4 regions of the Micromonospora globosa genome follow, and region 1 is predicted to be linked to each of the others. Evidence: riboswitches for the same ligand, from Rfam matches in the RefSeq annotation. Region 1 holds a riboswitch; each other region holds the start of a gene.
What was found. Region 1 has a riboswitch for cyclic di-AMP ahead of IF06_RS0114770 (coiled-coil domain-containing protein). Riboswitches for the same ligand answer to the same signal wherever they lie in the genome.

Region 1 (5,164 bases):
AGCGTCACCACGCCCTCGGTGACGGTCACCCCGATCTCGTCCGGGCCGACCCGCGGCTCCCAGGTCAGCTCGTCGAGCACGGCGGACTGGATGTCCCGGTCGGTACGCGTGATCGTGTCGGTGGCCATCCGGCTCCCCCTCCCGTCGATGGCGGCGCGGGCACGTGGTCCCGCACCCGCGATCCTGCGCGCGCCCCGGGTGAGCGGGCCTCACCCGGGGCGGGTGAGGCAGCACGACGGCCGCCCCCGGGAGTCCCGGGAGCGGCCGTCGTCGTGGCGTACCGGCGGGTCAGCCGTCCAGGCCGGCCGGCGAGTTCGGCCGGTCCACGTCCACGAACTCGATCTCGTCCGCGGCCCGGTCCCGGCTGCCGGCGGCGCGCGCCGCGGTGCCGGCGGCCCAGCCGATCGCCGCGCCCGCCAGCGCCGCCGCGATCAGCAGCGTCCAGGGCAGGGCGGGCCGGCGGCCGGCGAGCGCGTCGAAGGCGAGGGACGCCCGGCGGCGTGCCTCGTCGGCGGCGGAGCCGACCAGGTCGGTGGCGTCGTCGGCCAGGCCGGAGGAGCTGCGGCGGGCGGTCCGGGTGGCGTCGCGCACGCTGTCACCGGCGGAACCGGCGGCGGAGAGCAGGTTCTGCCACGCCTGGTCGGCGACCCGCTCGGCCTTGCCCCGGCGGTCCAGCAGGTTGGATCCGAACATCGTTCTACCTCCTCGGGTGCCGAAGGCCGGCGGCCACTTCGGACTCCGGTGTCCATCCGGCGGGTTCACTGTCTCGGGCAGTGCCCCACCGGGGCGCGTGGCAAACCACGCCGTGGTTCCCGGCCGTGAGCAGCGAACGGGACGAACCACCCGAACGCGCCGGGACCGGTGCCGACGGGACGTGCGTGCGCCCGCTACCCTGGTCGGCGGATCGGCGGGCCCGCCCGGTCGCATGGTTGGCCGCGACCCGCCATACAGGGGAAACTGGAACCCGGAGGTCCGGATTGGGTACGCCCAGGTGTGCCCAGTTCGCGAATTGCTCATCCCGGGGGGTGGCGACCGGGCCGTTGGAGGAATACTCTCGGTCGCGGCCCGCGTACTGATGAGGCGCCCGTCATGGGCGAGTGGAGGTGCTCGCGTGAGCCTGTCGATCGTGAAGTCGGTGCGGCCGGGTGGTGTCGTCCAGATCGCGCCCCGTGGGGAGATCGACGTCGACACCGCGTACGAGGTGCGGGAAGCGATCGCCGAAGTGCTCGCCAAGGGCCGTCCCTCGCGAATCGAGCTGAACATGCGGCTCGTCACGTTCATCGACTCGGTCGGCATCAGCGCCATGGTCGCCGGCTTCCAGACCTGCGAGGTCAGCGGCGTCAAGCTCGTGGTCACCGAGCCGAGCCGGTTCGTGCACCGGCAGCTCTGGGTGACCGGCCTGCTCGGCCTGTTCGGCGCGCCCGAGCCGTGGTTCGCCGACGACACCCCCGAGGTGCTGCCCGGCGCCTGAGCGCGCCGTTCACACCCCCTGCAGCCAGGGGACTTTCTACCCGTTGCCAGTCCGGCGTCGGTACGGGACGATCGTCGCGACGCACGACGGCGAGGGGGCCCGCTTGCAGAGCAGCGACAGCTTCAGCTACACCGTGCAGGCCCGGTGCACCCGGGCCGAAGCGGTGGCGCTACTGGGTGACCTGAGTCGCCAGGGCGAGCTGCATCCGCTGATCGTCCGGGTCCGGAAGCTGCCGGCCCGGCCGGGCGCGCTGGCCAGCTACGCGATCACCGACCGGCTGCAACTCGGCCCGCTGCACTTCCCGGTCACGTACCAGGCGGACGTGCTGATCGCCGGCGAGGACGAGGTCGTCACAGTGGCGCGTCAGCAGCCCGCGACGACGGTCCGCAACCACACCCGGCTGCGCGACGAGCCGGACGGCACGGTACGCATCGACGTGGAGATCACGCTCACCGCTCCGGCGCCACTGTTCGGGTACGCGTTCCGCCAGGCCCGGGCGGCTCACCTGGGCCTGGCGGCTCGTCTCGGAGCGACCCTGGAGGGCCGGCCGGCCTGATCCGGCCGGCCCTCTCGGGGCGCGCTCAGTACACCGACAGGTGCACGTGGTTGGTGTGGTCGCTGGACGGGTCGCCGTTGCCGCCGCTGTACGACTTCCACCCGCTGCTGGGCAGCCAGATCTGCTTGAACCAGATCACGTAGAGCACGGCGAGCGGGTCGGCGTTGCGCACGAAGTACGCGGCCAGGTTGTTGCCGTACGTCCGGTCACCGCCGGTGGCCACGCCGCCGAAGCCGTTCTTCTGCGCGGCGAAGTCGCAGGCCCGCCCCTTCGGGTGCTCACCCGAGCCGCTGGGCCGGTGGCACGAGACGTACCGGGTGAAGCCCGCCGCCTTGGCCTGTTGCAGCGCGTGCAGCGTGCGCGGGGTGATGCAGCCGTTCGCCGGGGTCGGGTCGTTGACGCTGCACGACTCCGACGGCCAGGAGCCGTCCGAGTTGCGCGGTGCCGGCTTCGCGTTCTTGCTGGAGGTGCCCTGGACGCTGCCACCGCCGCTGCTGCTGCGCGAGGCCCGGTCGTTCGCCACCTCCAGGGCGCGCTCGGCCTGCTCCTTGCGCTTGGCCATCACCGTCACCTGCTTGCGCTGCTCGCGGATCTCTCCGTCGAGCTGGGCGCGGGTGCGGGTGGCCTCGTCCCGGGTGGTGATCAGGTCGCGCAGCGTACGGTCCTCGTGCGCGGCGACCTGCTCCAGCGCGGCGGCCCGGTCCATGAAGCCCTCCGGGCTGCTGCTGCCGAGCAGCGCCCCGGCGGTCCCCAGACGGCCGTTGCGGTACGCCACGGCGGCGATCTCGCCGACCTTGGCGTCGCGTACGGCCAGCTCGGCGCCGACCGTCTTGAGTTGTTCGTTCAGCTGCTTCTGGCGGCTCACCGACCGGTTCAGCGCGGCTTTCGCCTCCAGCCAGCCCTTGCTGGCCGCGTCGAGCTGGGCACGCAGTTCGGGCGTGCCACCCTCGTCGTCGCCGGGCGCTGCGGCGAGCAGGCCGGTCGCCGGCGCCGCCGAGGCGGGGGAGACCGGAACGGTCGCGACGCCGAGGGTCAGCGTCGCGACGAGCAGGGCCGCCAACCGGGCGGCCGTCCGTCGTACAGGTGCCACTGGGGGCATTCACACGTCCTTCCGTCAACGCCGACCGGGTTAGCTGACGGGTTCGGGACGGAAGATCCCTACCGCTGACGCGGATGCACCCCACGTACGTGGTTCCCCGGCTCGTCCCTGCGGACGATTAGGCGACGGCCGCCCCACCGGGGCCGGGTGGCGCCCGCGGGTGCGGCCGCGACCGAGACTACCGGCGCTGCCCGGGCACGGCTCCGTGGAGCAGTGCCACTAGGCGGGGCAAAACCGGCATAAGACTACATTAGCCACAGCGATTTAAGTGTGTCCTAATCACCACTCGGTCTGTCCGCACACTCCGGCCGACGCTCCGGGTTCGACCTGCAACGTGGCGTGATCGATGGAGAAGTCCTCGTGCAGGGCGGCCCGCGCGGCGGCCAGCACCACGCCCGGGTCCACGCCCGGGTCGGTGGTCAGGTGCGCCGAGGCCACCTCCATGCCCGAGGTGAGCGTCCAGACGTGCAGGTCGTGCACCTCGGCCACGCCGGGTACGGCGGCCAGCCGGTCGTGCACGGCGGTGACCTGGAGGTGCTCCGGCGCGGCCTGCACCAGGATGCGCAGCGCGGCCCGGCCGAGCCGCCAGGTGCGCGGCAGGATGAACAGGCCGATCCCGACGGCGACCAGCGGGTCCGCCCACCACCAGTCGGTCGCCGCGATGACCAGCGCGGCGGCGATCACGCCGAGTGAGCCGAGCAGGTCGCCGAGCACCTCCAGGTACGCCCCGCGCAGGTTGATGCTCTCCTTCGACCCGGCGCGCAGCAGCGCGAACGCGACGATGTTGGCGAGCAGGCCGAGCACCGCCACCACGAGCATCGGGCCGGCCAGCACCTCCGGCGGCTCGCCGAACCGGCGTACCGCCTCGACCAGGACGTAGACGGCGACGGCGCCGAGCAGCACGGCGTTGGCGAGGGCGGCGAGCACCTCCAGCCGGTAGAGCCCGAACGTGCGCTGCGGGTCGGTGCCGGCGCGGCGGGTCGCGGTGATCGCCGCGAGGGCCATGCCGATGCCGAGGACGTCGGTGAACATGTGCCCGGCGTCGGAGAGCAGCGCCAGCGAGCCGGTCGTGAAGGCGGCCACCGCCTCGACCACCATCAGGGCGGCGAGCAGCGCGAAGGCGGCCCAGAGGCGGCCCCGGTGGCGGTGCGCCGCGTTGGTCACCGCGCCGCTGTGGTCATGACCTGCACCCACGCCAACACCCTTCCTGCCCCGTACCGGCCAGGCCCAATGTATGTTCACATCGCTATGTATGCAACTGAACGATGGGTGACAGCCGGGTCACGGTCGGGTGTCCGTCAGGAGGGGTCGAGCGTGGTGAGACGCTGGGTGGCCCGGGACAGCGCCACGTAGAGCGTGCGCACGCCCGAACCGGGGTCGGCCCGGATCTCGCTCGGCGCCACCAGCACCACGCCGTCGTACTCCATGCCCTTGGCCTGGAGGCTGGTCACCACCTGGAGCCGGCCCGCGCCGAGCCCGCCCAGCCAGCCGGCCACCTCGTCCCGGCGCGGCACCGGCGTGATCACGCCGACGGTGCCCTCCACCTGCGCGAGCAGCGCCTCGGCCGCCTCGACGGTGGCCGCCGGCAGGTCGGCGGCGGGCACCGTGCGCTCGACCGGCGGCACGCCCGTGGACCGCACCGCGTCGGGCAGCGGCAGATCCGGGTAGAGCCGGCGGATCTCCGCCGCCGCCACCGCGAAGATCTCCGCCGAGTTGCGGTAGTTGGTGGTCAGCTCGTAGCGGTGCCGCTTGCGCCGGCCCAGCGCCTGGTCCCGGGCCCGGTCCAGCTCCTGCGGGTCGCCGGTCCAGGCGGTCTGCGCCGGGTCACCGACCACCGTCCAGGACGCCAGCCGCCCGCGCCGGCCGACCATCCGCCACTGCATCGGCGAGACGTCCTGCGACTCGTCCACCACCACGTGCGCGTAGTCGCGGTAGTCGTCCGGACGCTCCCGCGCCGCCGCGCGGGCGGCGCGCTGCCGATCGGCGTACGTGCTCAGCTCGCGCACGCCACCGGCGAGCTGGTACGGGTCGCGCTTGG
Region 2 (5,164 bases), on a different contig from region 1:
CAGATCTTCCAAAATTCGCCGTACTGCGCTCTCCGCACGGTCGCAGCACAACCCGCGCACGGCCAGCATGTAAGTGACGGTGTCGTTCACGGCATCCTCAGACCCGACGAAGGGACAGCCGAGCTTGCTGGCCGACTGGCCAGGACCACGTTTGGCAGACTCGGCAGGAACGAAGGCCCGCGACGGCTACTCAGCCGGCCACGTATCAGGACGCGTGGACCGCCACGGGCTCACAACCGCAAACCGGTTCTACACCCGCGACACGCACAACAGTGACAGCAGCCGGACCGTCACAGGCCGGCTCACCGGCCGGTGACGCAGCCCCCGGCCAACAGGTAGCCGGCGGACCCAGCGCTGGAATGCCCCCAGTACGACAGCGCCGCCGATCACCAGCAACAGCAGGCAGGCCGTCACGGCCACGCTCCCGCCATCTGCCGGCGCATGATGCCCGTCAGTCGCCTCCGGATCGGCGGAGGCGAGGGCATCAGCGAGGCTGTTCAGGGCCGCAGACGCGTCGTAGGAAGCGAGGGAGGTCGTGGAACTGGCAGCCGCCGAAGGTGTCGCAGTGTCCAGACCCCTAGCGCACTGCAGCGCGTGCAGGACCAGAACCGCAGCGACGACGACCGCCACCGCGACAGCGCGGTAGCCGCGCATCGCACCAGCCGGACCGTCCCACGTCACCAGCGCAGACTACGACACTCCACGGCCGCAGCCGTCGTGCGGGTGCGGGTTCCCGTCCTGCCCCGGATGCTTATCTCAAGGTCGGCGAACCACTGCGTCACCACGTCGCGTTCGAAAGTCCCGTGGGCCACTCGTCGGCGCGGCCTGCATCGGGCGGTCGTAGCTGGACCGCCTTGTTCGGGCGGCTACCACCGGCTCCGGCCCGACAGCCCTTCATCCAGCGCAGCGGACTTTTTGTCCGACTCGACCATGAAGATCCTTCGTAGAAATGTTGGCGTGTCGGACCACCAGAGTGACGATCCCGCGGATCCCATGACCCGATGGCTCAACAGCCAGCCGCACGCCGGCGCGCAGCCGCGCGTCCGGCGGCAGGGTGGTCTGCGGTTTGCGTTCTACGGCCGGATGTCGACCATCGAGCATCAAGACCGGGTGACGTCCCGGCACTGGCAGCGGGACTGCGCCAGCGAACTCGTCGCCGGTCACGGGCTGATCGTCGCCGAGTACTTCGATGCCGGCTGCTCGCGCCGCCGCGGCTGGCGGCAGCGTCCGCAGGCCGCCGCGCTGCTGGCCGCGCTCCCCGATCCGCACCGTGGGTTCGACGCGATCGTGGTCGGCGAATACGAACGAGCATTCTCCGCCAACCAGCTGCAGCACCTGGCACCCCTGCTCGAACAGCACGGTGTGCAGTTGTGGCCAGCCACGACGGGACTGCCCGCCGCTACCTGTTCACCGGCCTGCTGCGCTGCGCACCATGCGGCCGAAGACTGGAATCCCACTGGATCAACCAGCGTCCGGGCTACCGATGCCGCCAAGGCCACACCAGCACCCAACAGCCCACCAACGGCCGACGCAAGATGCTCTACCTCAGGGAAGACCACATCATCGCGCGACTGATGGGACATCCCGGCCTCGCCAGCGACGCCCAGAACCCGCATGACCTGGCCGCGCTCCTGCACAGAAACAAGATCAGCATCATCTGCGATCAGGAACGATGTACACCGACCACAGGAGCCTCAGGCAAGTGAGCCCGTTCAACCCATGATCAATATGTGGAGATGTTGTGTCCGAGGGATTCGGACACAAAGTCACGGCACCCATGCTCAGCATGGGTGCTCATGCCGTAATCCTATAGCAGCGAGCGGCACTATGGAGTTTCCCGTGTCGGCGTCATGCCGTTATCGGTGACGCACCAAAGTCCACAGAGGGGCTGGTTCGGATTTCGCGCCGGCGGCCCCGGCCTGGCCAACCCACCCGGCATGCTGGACCTGTACGTGTTCGCCCCTGCCCGCCGCGTCGGGCGGCACCTAACCTGACCGCACAAGATGATCGGCTGAGCCATACCAGAGGGCGCACGACGTGCCGTCCTGCCTGCTACTGGGCGCGAACCGAAAGGCGACGGGCACCGGCTCGAACGAGCCGGTGCCCGAGGGCCGGAGATGGGATCAGGCGGAGTAGCCGCGGGTGGCCATCCAGTTCGCCAGGTCGATGGTGGTCATCCAGTAGGCGGCCATGTTCGGGTCGGCGGAGTCGGCGATCCGCACCGTCCGGCCGTCGTCCTTATATCCGACCACGGCGATGTAGTGGCCGCCGGGGAAGGAGTGCCAGCCGCCGTCTGTATCGGTCGCGGAGCCGACGGTGTTGGCGACCACGGCACGGCCGTCGGTGATGGCGGTGACCACGTCGGCCTGGAGCTGGTCGATCTGCGCCGGCGTCGCGGCCTGGCCCGGGATCATGTGCGTCCGGTACGGGTTGCCCTTGACCATCTGGTTGAGCCCGCGAGTGGTGTCCTCCGCCGAGTTGGTGCCGTTCTCGCCAGCGTTCAGCGGGGCGACCATCGCGTCCTGGGTGGTCTCGACGCCGCTCGCGCTGAGCGCGTTGCGCACAGCGGCCGGGCCGCAGTTCCAGTAGGCAGTCTGCGCCTCGTAGGTGTGGTCGAGGACCTTGGTCGACGGAGGCTTCGGCCTCGCCTTCTTGGTCACGTCCGGGTCGGTCGTGGCCCTGTCCTTCGCTGACGGCGACGGCTCGGCGGCGACGCGAGCCTCGCCGCGGGTGGCGACATCACCGAGCCGCGGAGCCAGCCCGGCGGCGGTGTTCCCCTGGCGGACGGGCGCGTTGTGATCGGTGGCGGCCAGCGCCGTGCCGACGCCGCTGGCGAGCACGAGCGCCGCGGCGGAGCCGGCGATGATCTTGTACGGGCGCTCGGTCACAAGACGCCGCAGCTGACGCTTCATGTGGTGCTTCATGTGTTCCTCCACGGGCTGGAGCGGCACAGGCCGGCCCGACGCGCGGAGGAACTCACGCACGTTGTGACTGGGCGGGGTGCCGCGGGGATGGGGAGCGCCCGGTGGGCCGGGCTGGGGGGCAGTTGCCGGGACTCACAGTCAGGCGAGTGTCGGCACCGCGATGCCGTGGAGGCGTGGGGAGTATCGGGAGGTGTTTCGCACGAGGCTGGCACTCCTTCCGTGGCCGCCTACCGGGTTAGCTGACGGATTCGGGCGGGAAGTACGCCCTACCGCGGGCCGTGGCTCGCGGATTCACCCCGGTGTTGCCTGGGTCCCCGGTTCATGAGATCACGATTAGGCGGGTCGGAGCGGCGTCGCCACTTGCGATCGGAAACCGCACCGGACGCGCCGACATTACCGGTGGGTACGTCGTATGCCAAGGGCTCCCACCTGCATAAGCCTCGAACATCGCTACTCTGATCGGAACCTCCAGTTACTCATGCCACTCAATGGGACGAGCAGTTATAGCGGAACCCTCGGGACGTAACCGGACATCGGAATGCTGTTGGCGCTCAATTGCTTGGCCGATCGCCGCATACTCACCCGAATGGCCGTTTCCTGGGCGGCCGTACGTAGCCCCACACCAATTTCAGTCACAATTCAGCAAACCCGGGCCGGCAGCAGCGGCGGTAGTGGTGGTACGGGCCGAGGCCGCGCGCAGACACAAGTCAGTGCGAGCTCCCCGTTACCGCACAGGCGTTCATGGAGATGAAGTTGGCGGCGCTCGTGACACCCGGCAGTCAGCCCGCGCAGACCGCGGGTAGCTCGACGTTCGAATGTCGACGTGGCTTCGACGAAAATCAACCCAATCCCGGCGGGCGGCGTAAGGCCGGATCGCCGCCCTGCCGACGGTTGGGCGCGCGCCGCGCGAAGCAAGTGGGAACCGCGTACGAGAGCATGATCGTCGCGCTGATCGCGGTGGCCCGCTTCAAAATCCGTCACCGCGGGGCCACAGAGCGACCCGACCACGGCCGACCGGGACCGCGGCAATGCCTCGCACCACTCCCGGCGCAGTCCGTCGCCGTTGCGAGTCGGCGATGCCACCATGCTGGCGCTCTCCCCCAACCTGACTTTCTGGATCGTCGAAGCTGACCCGCCCCTACTAAGGGCGGGTAGTAGTTGACCTAGGATGGCGACCGCACCACGTGGGAGCGATGTGTGGGCACCGGCCCGCGCCTCCTTGGCGGAAGGATCAACAGTGCCTTTCCAGCGGCGTCGCCGGGCGGCCTGACCTTGCTTGCTGCATCGCCGGGTCTCGCATGTCCTCAGTCGCCAGCACGTCGCGCCGCGCGCTGGGCAATTCGGGTGTGGCTGGCGCTGTTTCCCGCCCTCATCGTGGCCCTCGGGTTCGCTTCCCCTGCGGCCGCACATTTCAAGCTGCTCCGGGCCGTTCCGGCCGACGGCGCGCGGATCGACGGCGCCGTCCAGGAGATCCGGCTGACGCTCAGCGCCGCCGGCACGCCCACAGGAGCGGGATTCAAGCTTTCCGACGGCAACGGCATCGGCCTACCGGCCGCCAGCCACACGCCCGACGGAGGCCGAACGTGGCTGGTCCACCCGACCGCTCGCCTGACCACCGGCACGTTCAAGCTGCGATGGAGCGTCGCGGCCCCGGACGCCCACCCCCTGACGGGTGTCATCACGTTTACGGTGGCCTCGCCTCCCCCGACGCCCGGAACGGCCGCTAAACCCCAGGCAACAGCCAGCCCGCACGGACATGCCGGCCATGGTGGGCCAGGTGTGCCCCCGGCTTCGCCGTCGGCACACGCGGGAGGACACGCTGTTGGCCACACCGCCGACGCGGAACAGGCGCCGGTGCGGTTTGTCGGCGCCGTCGGGCGTTGGCTTTCCTACGGGGCGATCCTGCTCGGTGTCGGTGGTCTTGTCTTCGCGTTGACCACACTGGTCGGCACACGCAGTGACATCCGGGTGGTGCAGATCTGGGTGCGGACGGCGGGGCTGGCGGTGGCGGCTGGAGCGGCCTTTGAGCTGGTTGCACTCGCGGCGGTCTTCAGCGAGCAGGGCACCTTCGCCTCGGCGGCCAGCGCCTCGTCGGTGACCGCCCTCAGCCAGACACCGGTGGCCGCCGGCCTGGTCCTGCGACTCACCGGTGCGGCCGGTCTGCTCGTGTCCGGTTCACTCGAAGCGGCGCTGATTCGGGGCCGGCACGCGGTCGGGCGTCACTCCGTTCCGACCGTCGC
Region 3 (5,164 bases), on a different contig from region 1:
CCGTCGCAGGAGCTGGGCGCGCTGCTGGTGAACTCCAAGCCGGGCGCGCTGGCCGAGCAGCTGGTCATGCTGGACCGGATCGCCGAGGACCAGCGCCGCCAGATCGCCGGTGTGCTCAAGGTGCGCGACGAGTACAACAAGCAGAAGGAGAAGCTCGACGCGCTGATCGCGCTGGAGATCAAGCAGCAGAACGATCTCGCGGCGAAGAAGAAGCAGATCGACTCGGAGATCAAGCGGCTGACCGCCATGCTGCCGGTGACCTCGATCCGCCCGGCAGGCTGCCCCGCCGTCGACGGCGTGGTGAGCAGCGCCGCGCGGACCGCCATCAAGACGGCGTGCGCCCAGGTCGGTGACCCGTACGTGTGGGGCGCCACCGGCCCGAACTCGTTCGACTGCTCCGGTCTCACCCAGTACGCGTACAAGGCGGCGGGCATCTCGCTGACCCACTTCACCGGCGCGCAGTGGAACGAGGGCCGCAGGATCTCCCGCTCCGAGGCCCGCCCCGGTGACCTGGTGTTCTTCGGCTCCGACCTGCACCACGTCGGGCTCTATCTCGGCAACGGGGTGATGGTGCACGCGCCACGTACCGGCAAACCGGTCCAGGTGTCGAGCATCAGCACGATGCCGATCGCCGGCTTCGTCCGGGTCGCCTGACCCGGAACCCGGGCAGCGAGAAGGCCCCCGGTCCACGCGGACCGGGGGCCTTCCCGTGTGCGGTGCCGGGTCAGCGCGGCGCGCCGACCGGGGACGGCAGGATCAGCACGTCGTCCAGGTTCACGAACATGATCCGGTGACCGAACTGGACCTGCACGTAGCGGTTCTCGCCGCGGACCACGGTCCGGTCACCCGGTGCCGAACCGTCGAACGAGACCGCCCGGTAGTACTCGCCGGGCAGCACCCCGCCCACCGCGTACCGCTGGCCGGCGGCGAACGTGTACTGAAGCGGCGAGATGGTCTGGTACGGGATGGTGTCCGGGTAGGCGGCCTGCTCCGGGTAGGCCCGCCCGTACACCGGGATGGTGGCCTTGCCGGGCCGCGGCGTCACGACGAAGCCGGTGGCCCACTTGGCCGTCGGCGCGGAGGCCGGGTTGAGGAACCACGCCTTCTGACCGAGGTACCAGATCGCCGTCCAGTCGCCCTGGCGGCCGGCGAGCGCGTACGTCTGACCGGCGGAGGCGCGGGCGCCGTGGTCGGAGATGTACATGGTGTCCGGCGTGCCGTCCGGGCGCAGCCCGAGGTCGTTGACGAGCGGGGCGTCCGGGCTCGGCGCGGTCCGCAGGATCACCGACGAGGAGCCGCGCGACGGGCACGGCTGCGCCGGCGGCCGGGGCGTCGGGACGCCGGGCGGCTGCTGGTTGCAGCCGAAGAACGCCGGCCGGTTGGTGGCGAAGTCCGGGTCGATGGTGACCAGGCCGGTACGGGGCGTGCCGGTGCTGCGGAACGGCGCCTTCATCAGGTCGAAGTAGTGCGACCAGTCCCAGTACGGTCCCGGATCCCAGTGCATGCCGCCCACGTTGGCGGCGGTGATGCCGGGCACGTTGTCGTGGCCGATGATGTGCTGCCGGTCCATCGGGATGCCGAGCTTCAGCGCCAGGTGACGCACCAGCTTGGCGGAGGTGCGGTACATCGCCTCGGTGTACCAGGTGCCCTGACCGGCGAAGCCCTCGTGCTCCAGGCCGATGGACTTGGCGTTGACGTACCAGTTGCCGGCGTGCCAGCCGACGTCCTTGGTCTTGATGTGCTGGGCGATGTAGCCGTCCACCGAGCGCAGCGTGTAGTGCCAGCCCAGGTAGTCGGCCCGCTTCACCAGGTCGACGCTCGGGCCGAAGTAGCCCTCGGTGTCGTGGATGACGATGTACTCGATCTTCTGCTGCTTCGGCCGGTCGCCCAGGTCGTGGTTGCCGTAGTCGCCCGGGTCGTCGCTGAGCTGCTCGTACGGCGCGGGGATCCACTCGCAGGCCAGCCGCACCGGGCACTCCAGCCCGTCCGGCCGCTCGGCGTTGCGCAGGCCCAGGCGGGCCAGGCGGGAACGGTCCGGCTTCGCGGCGGTGGCGGCGAGCGTGACCCGCTGGCCGTCGTCGGTGGTGCGGCTGGCGCCCTGGCCGAGCTGGTCGTAGACCTCGTCGGCGAAGGCCGCCGCGGCGTCCGAGGTGTCCGCGCCGGAGTACCGGGCCACCGCGCCGTACCAGGCCGCCGGGTCGGTGCCGGCGCCGACCGGCCCACCCAGAGCCTTCTGGTACGACGCCAGCAGCGCGGCGCCACCGCGGATGTTCGCGGCCGGCTCGGTGCGCAGCGTGCCCGCGTCGAGCCCGGTGAGCGCGGCGGCGGCGTCGAGCGTCTGGAGCGAGGCCGGCGGCAGCGGGGTCTCCCGCTCCGGCGCGGCGGCGGTGGCCGGGTCGAGCTTCAGCGGCCGGGAGTCGTCGCCGCGCGGGTCCTCGTCCTCGTCGACGTGGGCGCTGCCCGGCATGGCGAGGATGTGCGCGGCGTCGGTCAGGTGCATCGGGCCGTAGCCGCCGCTGGTGCTCGGCTGCCCGGTGTGGGTGTCCCAGCGGGACTCCAGATAGGAGACACCGAGCAGTACGTTCTGCGGTACGCCGTACTCTGCCGCGGCGGCGGCGTATTGTTGTTGCCGGTCGCTCGCGGACGCAGACGTGTCCGGCGCGGCGGTCACCGGGCCGGTCGCCGCCAGCGCGGTGGCTGTCGCCACTGCGGCGGCGAGCAGTATCCGTCTGCCCGACGGCGGGGCGGAGAGGTGCATCGAACCTCCTGGACAGGGATGGGGGTCACTGCGTTTCCACCCTCACTCCGCACACCCGCGAGGGTCAATACCTTTCCAGTGAGTAATCAGCCTTGAAAGAAAATTTCACCTCCGACCGAGGTGCGGCGCCTCATCGCGTACGGAGTGTCACGGCGCTGGAAGTTGCGGATCGATAACGGTGGTCCCTACTCTGGTGAATCGTCGGCCGCACGTCTCACCGTCCAACCCGGTCGGTGACGGTCCGACACCGCCGAGTCGCCTCCGGGCGAGCCGGGGAACCAGGTACCTGGGGTGAATCCGCAGCGATGCGGTAGGGCGGCTCCCTTCCCGCCCGAATCCGTCAGCTAACCCGGTAGGCGGTACGGAAGAAGGAGTACGGACGCCCGGTGGCACTCCATGCCCCGCGGCCGTCGTCGAGCCGGTCGGTCGACCGGTCCACGGCTGTGCCGCGTACCCGCTGGTCCCGCTTCACCACAGCCCTCGCCGCTCTCGTCGGCACCGCAGTCATCCTGACCGGTGGCGCCACGGCGGCACACGCCGAACCCTCGGTCGCCGAGATCGAGGCGCAGATCGACCGCGACTGGAACAAACTCGAACCGGTCATCGAACAGGTCAACGCCGTACGCGAGCAGCTCGCCGCGCGGCGCAAGCAGGCCGACGCGCTCGGCCGGCAGATCGCACCCCTTCAGGCCCGGGTGGACGCCGCGCTCGGCCAGGTCGGCGGACTCGCCGCCGACGCCTACAAGGGTGACAACCTCTCCACCGTCAACGCGCTGCTGGGCAGCCGCTCACCCGGTGACCTGGTCAACGGCCTGGAACTGCTCGACCGCTTCGCGCACCGCCAGCACGAGCAGGTGCGCTCCGTCGCCGCGCTGCGCGACGAACTGGCGGCGAAGAAGAAGCCGCTGGACGAGATGATCGCCGGACTGGCGCGTACCGAGGCCCAGCTCGCGGCGAAGAAGAAGCAGATCGACGCCGAGATCGCCCGGCTGCAGAAGCTGCGGCTCAAGGTGTACGGCAACGGTGGCGGCGGCCCGCTGCGCCCGGCGCCCTGCCCCGCCGGTTACCCCGGTGGCGCTGCCGGAGCGGCGGTCAAGTTCGCCTGCGCCCAGATCGGCAAGATCTACGTGTGGGGCGCGGCCGGGCCGGATCACTTCGACTGCTCGGGCCTGACCATGGCGGCCTGGGCCAAGGGCGGTGTCTCGCTGCCGCACAACGCGCGCCAGCAGCACGGCATGACGAAGCGGGTGAGCCGGGCCGAGCTGCGCGCCGGTGACCTCGTCTTCTACTACAGCGACCTGCACCACGTGGCGATGTACGTGGGCGACGGCTGGGTGGTGCACGCCTCCCAGTCCGGCAAGCCGATCACCATGAAGCGGGTCGACGACGGCGACATCAACAGCTACGGCCGGGTGTAAGGAAGGGCCCCCTTTTAACGCCTCCGGTAGAGGAGGGGGCCCTTATTAACAACTGTGGGTGCCGTCAGCGGGTCGGCCAGGTGCGCCAGCTCTGCCAGGACCGGCTCGGCGTCGGTCCGCGCTGCCCCTGGTAACGCGACCCGTAGACGGCCGAGCCGTACGGGTGCTCGGCCGGCGAGGAGAGCCGGAAGATGCAGAGCTGGCCGATCTTCATGCCCGGCCAGAGCGTGATCGGCAGGTTCGCCACGTTCGACAGCTCCAGCGTGACGTGACCGGAGAAACCCGGGTCGATGAAGCCGGCGGTCGAGTGGGTCAGCAGCCCCAGCCGCCCGAGGCTCGACTTGCCCTCCAGCCGGCCGGCGAGCTGGTCACCCAGCGAGATCACCTCAAGGGTGGAGGCGAGCACGAACTCGCCCGGGTGCAGCACGAACGGCTGCCCCTCCGGCACCTCCACCATCGAGGTCAGGTCGTCCTGCTGGATCGACGGGTCGATGTGCGTGTAGAGGTGGTTGTTGAAGACCCGGAACAGCCGGTCCAGGCGTACGTCGATGCTCGACGGCTGCACCAGCGTGGGCTCGAAGGGCTCCAGCGCGAGCGTGCCGGCCTTGATCTCGGAGACCAGGTCGCGGTCGGAGAGCAGCATCGGAACACCATAGCGACAGGTGCCGGTGACCTGCGTGTCGCACTACATCTTCGTACACGTGTTCGATAGAGTGTCCACATGGCTTCCTGGTCCGAATTCGCCGCCGACGAGCCCCGCCTCGCCGACGAGATCCGCCTCCTGATGCAGCAGTACGGGCCGGGCTTCGGCTATCTCGCCACGGTCCGCGCCGACGGCGGGCCCCGGGTGCACCCGGTCTCCCCGGTGTTCACCGCCGACGGCCTCTGGTGCTTCGTCATCGACTCGCCGAAGCGCCGCGACCTCGAACGCGACGGCCGCTACGCGCTGCACTCGTTCCCGCCGGAGGAGAGCGACGACGAGGCGTAC
Region 4 (5,164 bases), on a different contig from region 1:
AGCCGGGCGTGCACCGCGGCGCCGCACTCCTCGTGGGCCACCCGCACCGCCGGGCCCGCCTCGTCGGCGGCGTACGTGTCGCCCCACTGCCGCAGCGCGACGAGCACCGGGATCAGGTCGCTTCCCTTCGCAGTGAGCACGTACTCGTCGCGGGTGCGCTGCCCGGGCTCCCGGTAGGGACGCCGGTCGAGCAGCCCGTCGGCGACGAGCTGCTTGAGGCGTGCGGCGGCCACCGGCTCGCTGACGCCGACCCGCCGGGCGAAGTCGTCGAAGCGGCGGGTGCCGAACGACGCCTCCCGCAGCAGGAGCAGCGTGGTGCGGTTGCCGACCACCTCCAGCGCCCGGGCGATCGAGCAGTTGGCGGTGGACCAGGAGTCACGCTGCGCAAGGAGGTCCGTCATGGCGTCGACGGTACCCCCTGACTTAGGGAATCAGAAGTCAGCTACCTCACAGCTGGCCGGGGAAGAACCCGTGCCGGGCCAGCGGCTCGACGATCTGGTGCTCCTCGTACGACAGGTGCGACAGCAGCGTGTCGGTGAGCAGGTCCACCGCCTCCTGGAGCTGCGTGAAGTCGCCGGGCCGCCGGACCAGCTCCACGAGCGCCCGGTCGACGCTCTCCACCACCCCGTGGATCACCACGTGCTCCTCCTCGAGGCGGTCCAGCACCGCGGCCAGCCCGGCCTCTGAGCGGCGCAGGTGCGGGAAGACCGAGGCGTCCTCCAGCCCGTGGTGCTGGGTGACCATCGTGCAGTAGGCCGCGCAGTACGCCCCGAGCGTCCAGTTGTTCTGCCGCATGGTCATCTCGTTGAGCGCCGCCCGCGCCCGGCCCGGCGAGACCGAGCCCTGCTTGACCTGTTCCAGCAGGTCGCGCACCTGGGCCAGTTCCTGGCGCAGATGGTCGTGCACGTCCACCAGGTGCTGCCCGGCGGCCTGTCCCCGGGCCGGGTAGACCTGTCCGGCCGGCGGCGGCGGGGCGCTCGGGCGGGTGGACTCGTCCCACGGGCGGCGTGCGCTCAGGCGTACCCCCGGGTCGGGGGTGGGGGTGACGCCGAGCGTGCTCGGGCCGCCGGCGGTGGTCGGCTCGTCGGCGGCCTCCCGGGCGCCGCCGGCGGGCGTGGCGCGCTCGGCGGCGACCAGCTCCCGGACCGCGGGCGCCACCTCCTGGCCGAAGATCTGGATCGCGCGCGGCTCGTCGCTGCCGAGGATGAACGTGGTGATGCCGTGCTCCAGGGTGAGCCCGGCCAGCTCCTCCACCCACTGCTCCGGCGGCCCGGCCAGAAAGCCGGCCGACGAGCGGGCGAACGTGCCGGTCACGTTGAGCATGCGGCGGATCGCGCCCGGGTCGCGCCCGGCGGCCCGGGCGCCCTCGTCCACGAGCGCGTTCAGGGCGGGCAGCTCGTCGGGGCCCTTCGGCAGGTACGACAGGGACGGCAGCCAGCCGTCCGCGGCGCGGCCGACCAGGCGCAGCATGCGCGGCTTGTACGCGCCGACCCAGATGCCGACCGGATGCGCGGGCGCCGGGCCGCGCTTGGCGCCGACCACCCGGTAGTGCTCGCCGTCGACACGGATCATGCCGCGGCTGCCGGTGTCCCAGACCTCGCGGATCACCCGGATCGCCTCGTCGAGGGCGTCGACGGCGGCGCCGGGGGACAGGCGCCGCCCGCCCGCCGCCTCGATCGCGTCCCAGAACGCGCCCGCGCCGAGTCCCAGCTCGACCCGGCCGCCGGTGAGCAGGTCCAGGCTGGCGACGCTGCGGGCCAGCACCACCGGCTGGCGCAACGGCAGGTTGAGGACGTTTCCGGCCAGGCGGATGCGTTCGGTCGCCGCGGCCACGTAGGACATCAGCGTCCAGGTGTCCAGGAAGCCCGGCTGGTAGGGATGGTCCTGGAACGTGACCAGGTCCAGCCCGACCTGCTCGCACAGCCGGGCCAGCGCCACGACCTGGTCGGGCTGCCCGGCGGCGGGGGTGATGAAGCCGCCGAAGGTCAGCTCGTGTCCGTGATCGGTCATCCGTCAAGCCCTCCCGTGATCTTGCCTGGCCCTGCCACCGTAGCGCCGCCGCCGGTAGCCCGGCCGGGTGAAGAGCGTCACAAGAAGTGGACGATCGTCGCAAATCGCTCCTAGCGTCGGTTTCGTTCGCAGACGCGGACACCACGGGCCGGAAACGCCAAATCCCGCCGCCGTCCCCGGTAACCGGACCTCGCGCGGGAGCGGGGGAACCACACGTTCCACGGTGCATCGTCACCTCGGGGTGAAGCCGCCACCGGCGGCCGGGCTCCTCGGCCCGAACCCGACAGCTCACCTCGTCGGCGTGGAGGAATCCACATGGCAACTGAATACTCAGCCCGAAGCCGCCGTACCGCCCTCGGAGCGGTCCTGGCCGGCGCCGCCGTCGGCGCCGCGACCCTGTTCGGCCCGGCCGCTCCGGCCAGCGCAGGCGTCAACTGGGACGCGGTCGCGCGCTGCGAGTCGGGCGGCAACTGGAAGATCAACACCGGTAACGGCTACTACGGCGGGCTCCAGTTCTCCCGCGCCACCTGGAACGGCTACGGCGGCAAGAAGTACGCCGCCCGCGCCGACCTGGCCAGCCGGTCCGAGCAGATCGCCGTCGCGGAGAAGGTGCGGCGCGGCCAGGGCATCGGCGCGTGGCCGGTCTGCGGCAAGAAGGGCGGCTCGGCGAGCGCGGCGACCCGGTCCGAGCGGGCCACCACAAAGGCGGCCCCGAAGCGGGCCGCCACGCGCGAGGCCGCGCCGGAGCGGGCGGCCACCCGCAGGGCCGCGCCCGAGCGCGCCACGACGACGGTGGCGCCGCAGCCGTCGTCCGGCGCCGGGACGTACCTGGTCCGGCGTGGGGACACGCTGTCGGAGATCGCCGTGACGCAGCGCGTCGACGGCGGCTGGCGCGCCCTGCACGAGCGCAACCGCGCAGTGGTCGGCGACGACCCCGGCCTGATCTTCCCCGGTCAGCGGCTGCGGCTGCGCTGACAGCGGTCCGAGAACGCCCGGCCGGGGCGACCCGGTCGGGCGTTCGCCCCGTCCGCGACACGCCGCGTCGACGGTGTCCGGCCTGCTCCCGGCGTCCGGGAGACGGTCCGCAACGGTGGTGACCGCGATTCGTCGGAGCCGGTTGCTAGGGTCACGATGCTCGGCTAAGACGTGAAGAAAGCGCGGATATGACCAACGACCCGTTCTCGGCGGCCGCGAGCATCGACGAGCTGCTGACCCGCACGCAGCAGGCGCTCACCGCGATGCGCTCCCGGGCCTCGGCGCACGCCGACGGCGAGCCCGGCGACCTGCTGCGCGCCGAGGGCACGGCCGCCGGCGGCCGGGTCCGCGCGGTCGCCGTCCAGGGTGGCCGGCTGGATTCCGTGACGATCGACCCGGAACTGGCCGGCGAGCCCCTCGACGTCCTCTGCGGACACTTCGTCACCGCCGCCAACGCCGCGCTGTCCGAGCTGGACGCCCGGGTCAGCGCGTCGGCGCGGGCCGACGCCGACGCGCTCGCCGCCCGGCTCGGCAGCATGGGCGACCAGGCCGAGCTGTTCGGCCGCGCGATGCACGAGGCGGCCGCGCGGATCCACCGCGACCGCGGCACCGCGTCCCAGGGCGCGCGCCGGGCCTGACACGGCGAAACGGCCGCCCGACACGGCGGGACGCCGGTCCGGACACGGCGAGGCGGCCGGCCGCCGGGAGGACGACGACCGGCCGCGCACGCCACGGTCAGCTCAGGGTGACCGCGGTGTCGTCGACGACGAAGGACGTCTGCAACGAGCTGTCCTCCACGCCGCTGAACGAGATGGTCGCCGTGGTGCCTGCGAGCGACGAGATGTCGAAGGACCGCTGCACGTAGCCGGTGGCCTTGTTCAGGTTGGAGTACGTGGCCAGCGTGGTGCTGCCCGCCTTGACGGTGAGCTTGTCGTACGCGGTGCTGGTGGTCGACTCCGCGCTGTCGATGTGCAGCCAGAAGCTCAACGTCGCCCGGCAGCCGGCCGGGATCGTCACCGACTGGCTGAGCGTGTCGGTGTGCGACGAGCCGTACCCGTCCAGCCACGCCTTGTACGAGCCGCCGTGCGCGGCCTGGCCGCTGGCGGTGGTGATGACGCCGGACGAGGCGCTCCAGCTCACGTTGCCGGACTCGAAGCCCGGGTTGGCGAGCTTGTTGCCGGAGCAGCCGCCCGACGGCGGGGTGGTCGTGGTGCTCGGGGTGGGCGTCGGGGTGCCGCCGGCGCAGGTCGGGTCACCGGACTGGGCCGGCACGCTCACCGCGTCCCAGGCCGCCTTGACCGTGTTGAACTCCGCGCAGCTGCCCGGGTAGAGGTTCTTCGCCGCCTGCAGCGTCCAGGTGCGGTACTTCAGGTACGACGAGGACGAGGTCTTCAGCAGCATGCCGTTGTACATGATCTTCATGGCCTTCTGGATGCCCAGGCCGGTCACGCTGCTGCCGTTGCAGGTCGAGCTGGACGGCTGCCCGTTGGTCGGGCTGCTGCCGTTGGCGAGCAGGTAGAACCAGTGGTTGCCCGGGCCGGCCGCGGCGTGCACCTCGGTCGACGGGATGCTGCTGGAGTAGCAGTTCGGGTCGCCGAGCGCCGACGGGTTGTACATGTTGCGGATCGGGCCGGAGCCGACCAGGTTGATCTTCTCGCCGACCAGGAAGTCGGGCGCGTCGTAGCTGGACGGCTCGTTGGCGAACCACTCGGTGGCCGCGCCGAACGTGTCAGCCACGAACTCCTGCGTGCCGCCGCCGGAGATGCCGCCGGGGGTGTTGTCGTCGATGCCGTGGCCGATCTCGTGCGCCACCACGTCCAGCGAGCTGATCCACTGACCGGCGGTGTTCTTGCCGATCTGCACCTGGCTGCCGTCGTAGTAGGCGTTCTGGTCGTTGAGGCCCACCCGGATCGGCCAGTAGCCGCCGTTGCCGTTGGCGCCGTTGCGGCCCAGCCACTGGGCGAGCATCTTGTGCTCGGTCTGCGCGGAGAACAACGCGTCCACGCAGCCGGTCTCCTTGTTGGTGGCGGTGCCGTTGCCCCAGACGTCGTCGGAGCCGCTGAACGTGGTGTTGTTCGCCGCGTCCTGGCAGCTCAGGTTCGTGACGGTCGGGTCCTTCATGGTGTACGTCGAGCCCGACTGGGTGGTGTTGAGCGTCAGCGGGCTGGGCCCGTTCCAG

Region 2: linked by a shared signal. The riboswitch ahead of IF06_RS0114400 (C39 family peptidase) and the one ahead of IF06_RS0114770 (coiled-coil domain-containing protein) in region 1 are both predicted to bind cyclic di-AMP.
Region 3: linked by a shared signal. The riboswitch ahead of IF06_RS0106835 (NlpC/P60 family protein) and the one ahead of IF06_RS0114770 (coiled-coil domain-containing protein) in region 1 are both predicted to bind cyclic di-AMP.
Region 4: linked by a shared signal. The riboswitch ahead of IF06_RS0121965 (transglycosylase family protein) and the one ahead of IF06_RS0114770 (coiled-coil domain-containing protein) in region 1 are both predicted to bind cyclic di-AMP.

The regions. Positions count from the first base shown of each region.
Region 1 covers NZ_JNZR01000014.1:28,699-33,862, reverse strand. The annotation lists gene IF06_RS0114790 (BON domain-containing protein) at 1-128, opposite strand, end outside; gene IF06_RS0114785 (hypothetical protein) at 289-693, opposite strand; gene IF06_RS0114780 (STAS domain-containing protein) at 1,112-1,471, shown strand; gene IF06_RS0114775 (SRPBCC family protein) at 1,575-2,027, shown strand; gene IF06_RS0114770 (coiled-coil domain-containing protein) at 2,053-3,126, opposite strand; cyclic di-AMP (ydaO/yuaA leader) riboswitch at 3,131-3,261, opposite strand; gene IF06_RS0114765 (cation diffusion facilitator family transporter) at 3,406-4,320, opposite strand; gene IF06_RS0114760 (HelD family protein) at 4,425-5,164, opposite strand, start outside.
Region 2 covers NZ_JNZR01000013.1:91,883-97,046, reverse strand. The annotation lists gene IF06_RS33120 (cation transporter) at 1-90, opposite strand, end outside; gene IF06_RS0114410 (hypothetical protein) at 250-681, opposite strand; gene IF06_RS34335 (hypothetical protein) at 895-1,359, opposite strand; gene IF06_RS34330 (zinc ribbon domain-containing protein) at 1,371-1,706, shown strand; gene IF06_RS0114400 (C39 family peptidase) at 2,124-2,924, opposite strand; cyclic di-AMP (ydaO/yuaA leader) riboswitch at 3,134-3,274, opposite strand; gene IF06_RS0114395 (copper resistance CopC/CopD family protein) at 4,269-5,164, shown strand, end outside.
Region 3 covers NZ_JNZR01000004.1:170,968-176,131, forward strand. The annotation lists gene IF06_RS0106825 (C40 family peptidase) at 1-654, shown strand, start outside; gene IF06_RS0106830 (N-acetylmuramoyl-L-alanine amidase) at 725-2,758, opposite strand; cyclic di-AMP (ydaO/yuaA leader) riboswitch at 2,997-3,131, shown strand; gene IF06_RS0106835 (NlpC/P60 family protein) at 3,145-4,176, shown strand; gene dcd (dCTP deaminase) at 4,241-4,819, opposite strand; gene IF06_RS0106845 (pyridoxamine 5'-phosphate oxidase family protein) at 4,898-5,164, shown strand, end outside.
Region 4 covers NZ_JNZR01000025.1:78,169-83,332, reverse strand. The annotation lists gene IF06_RS0121975 (winged helix-turn-helix transcriptional regulator) at 1-401, opposite strand, end outside; gene IF06_RS0121970 (LLM class flavin-dependent oxidoreductase) at 448-2,010, opposite strand; cyclic di-AMP (ydaO/yuaA leader) riboswitch at 2,156-2,327, shown strand; gene IF06_RS0121965 (transglycosylase family protein) at 2,326-2,985, shown strand; gene IF06_RS0121960 (YbaB/EbfC family nucleoid-associated protein) at 3,174-3,623, shown strand; gene IF06_RS0121955 (M4 family metallopeptidase) at 3,721-5,164, opposite strand, start outside.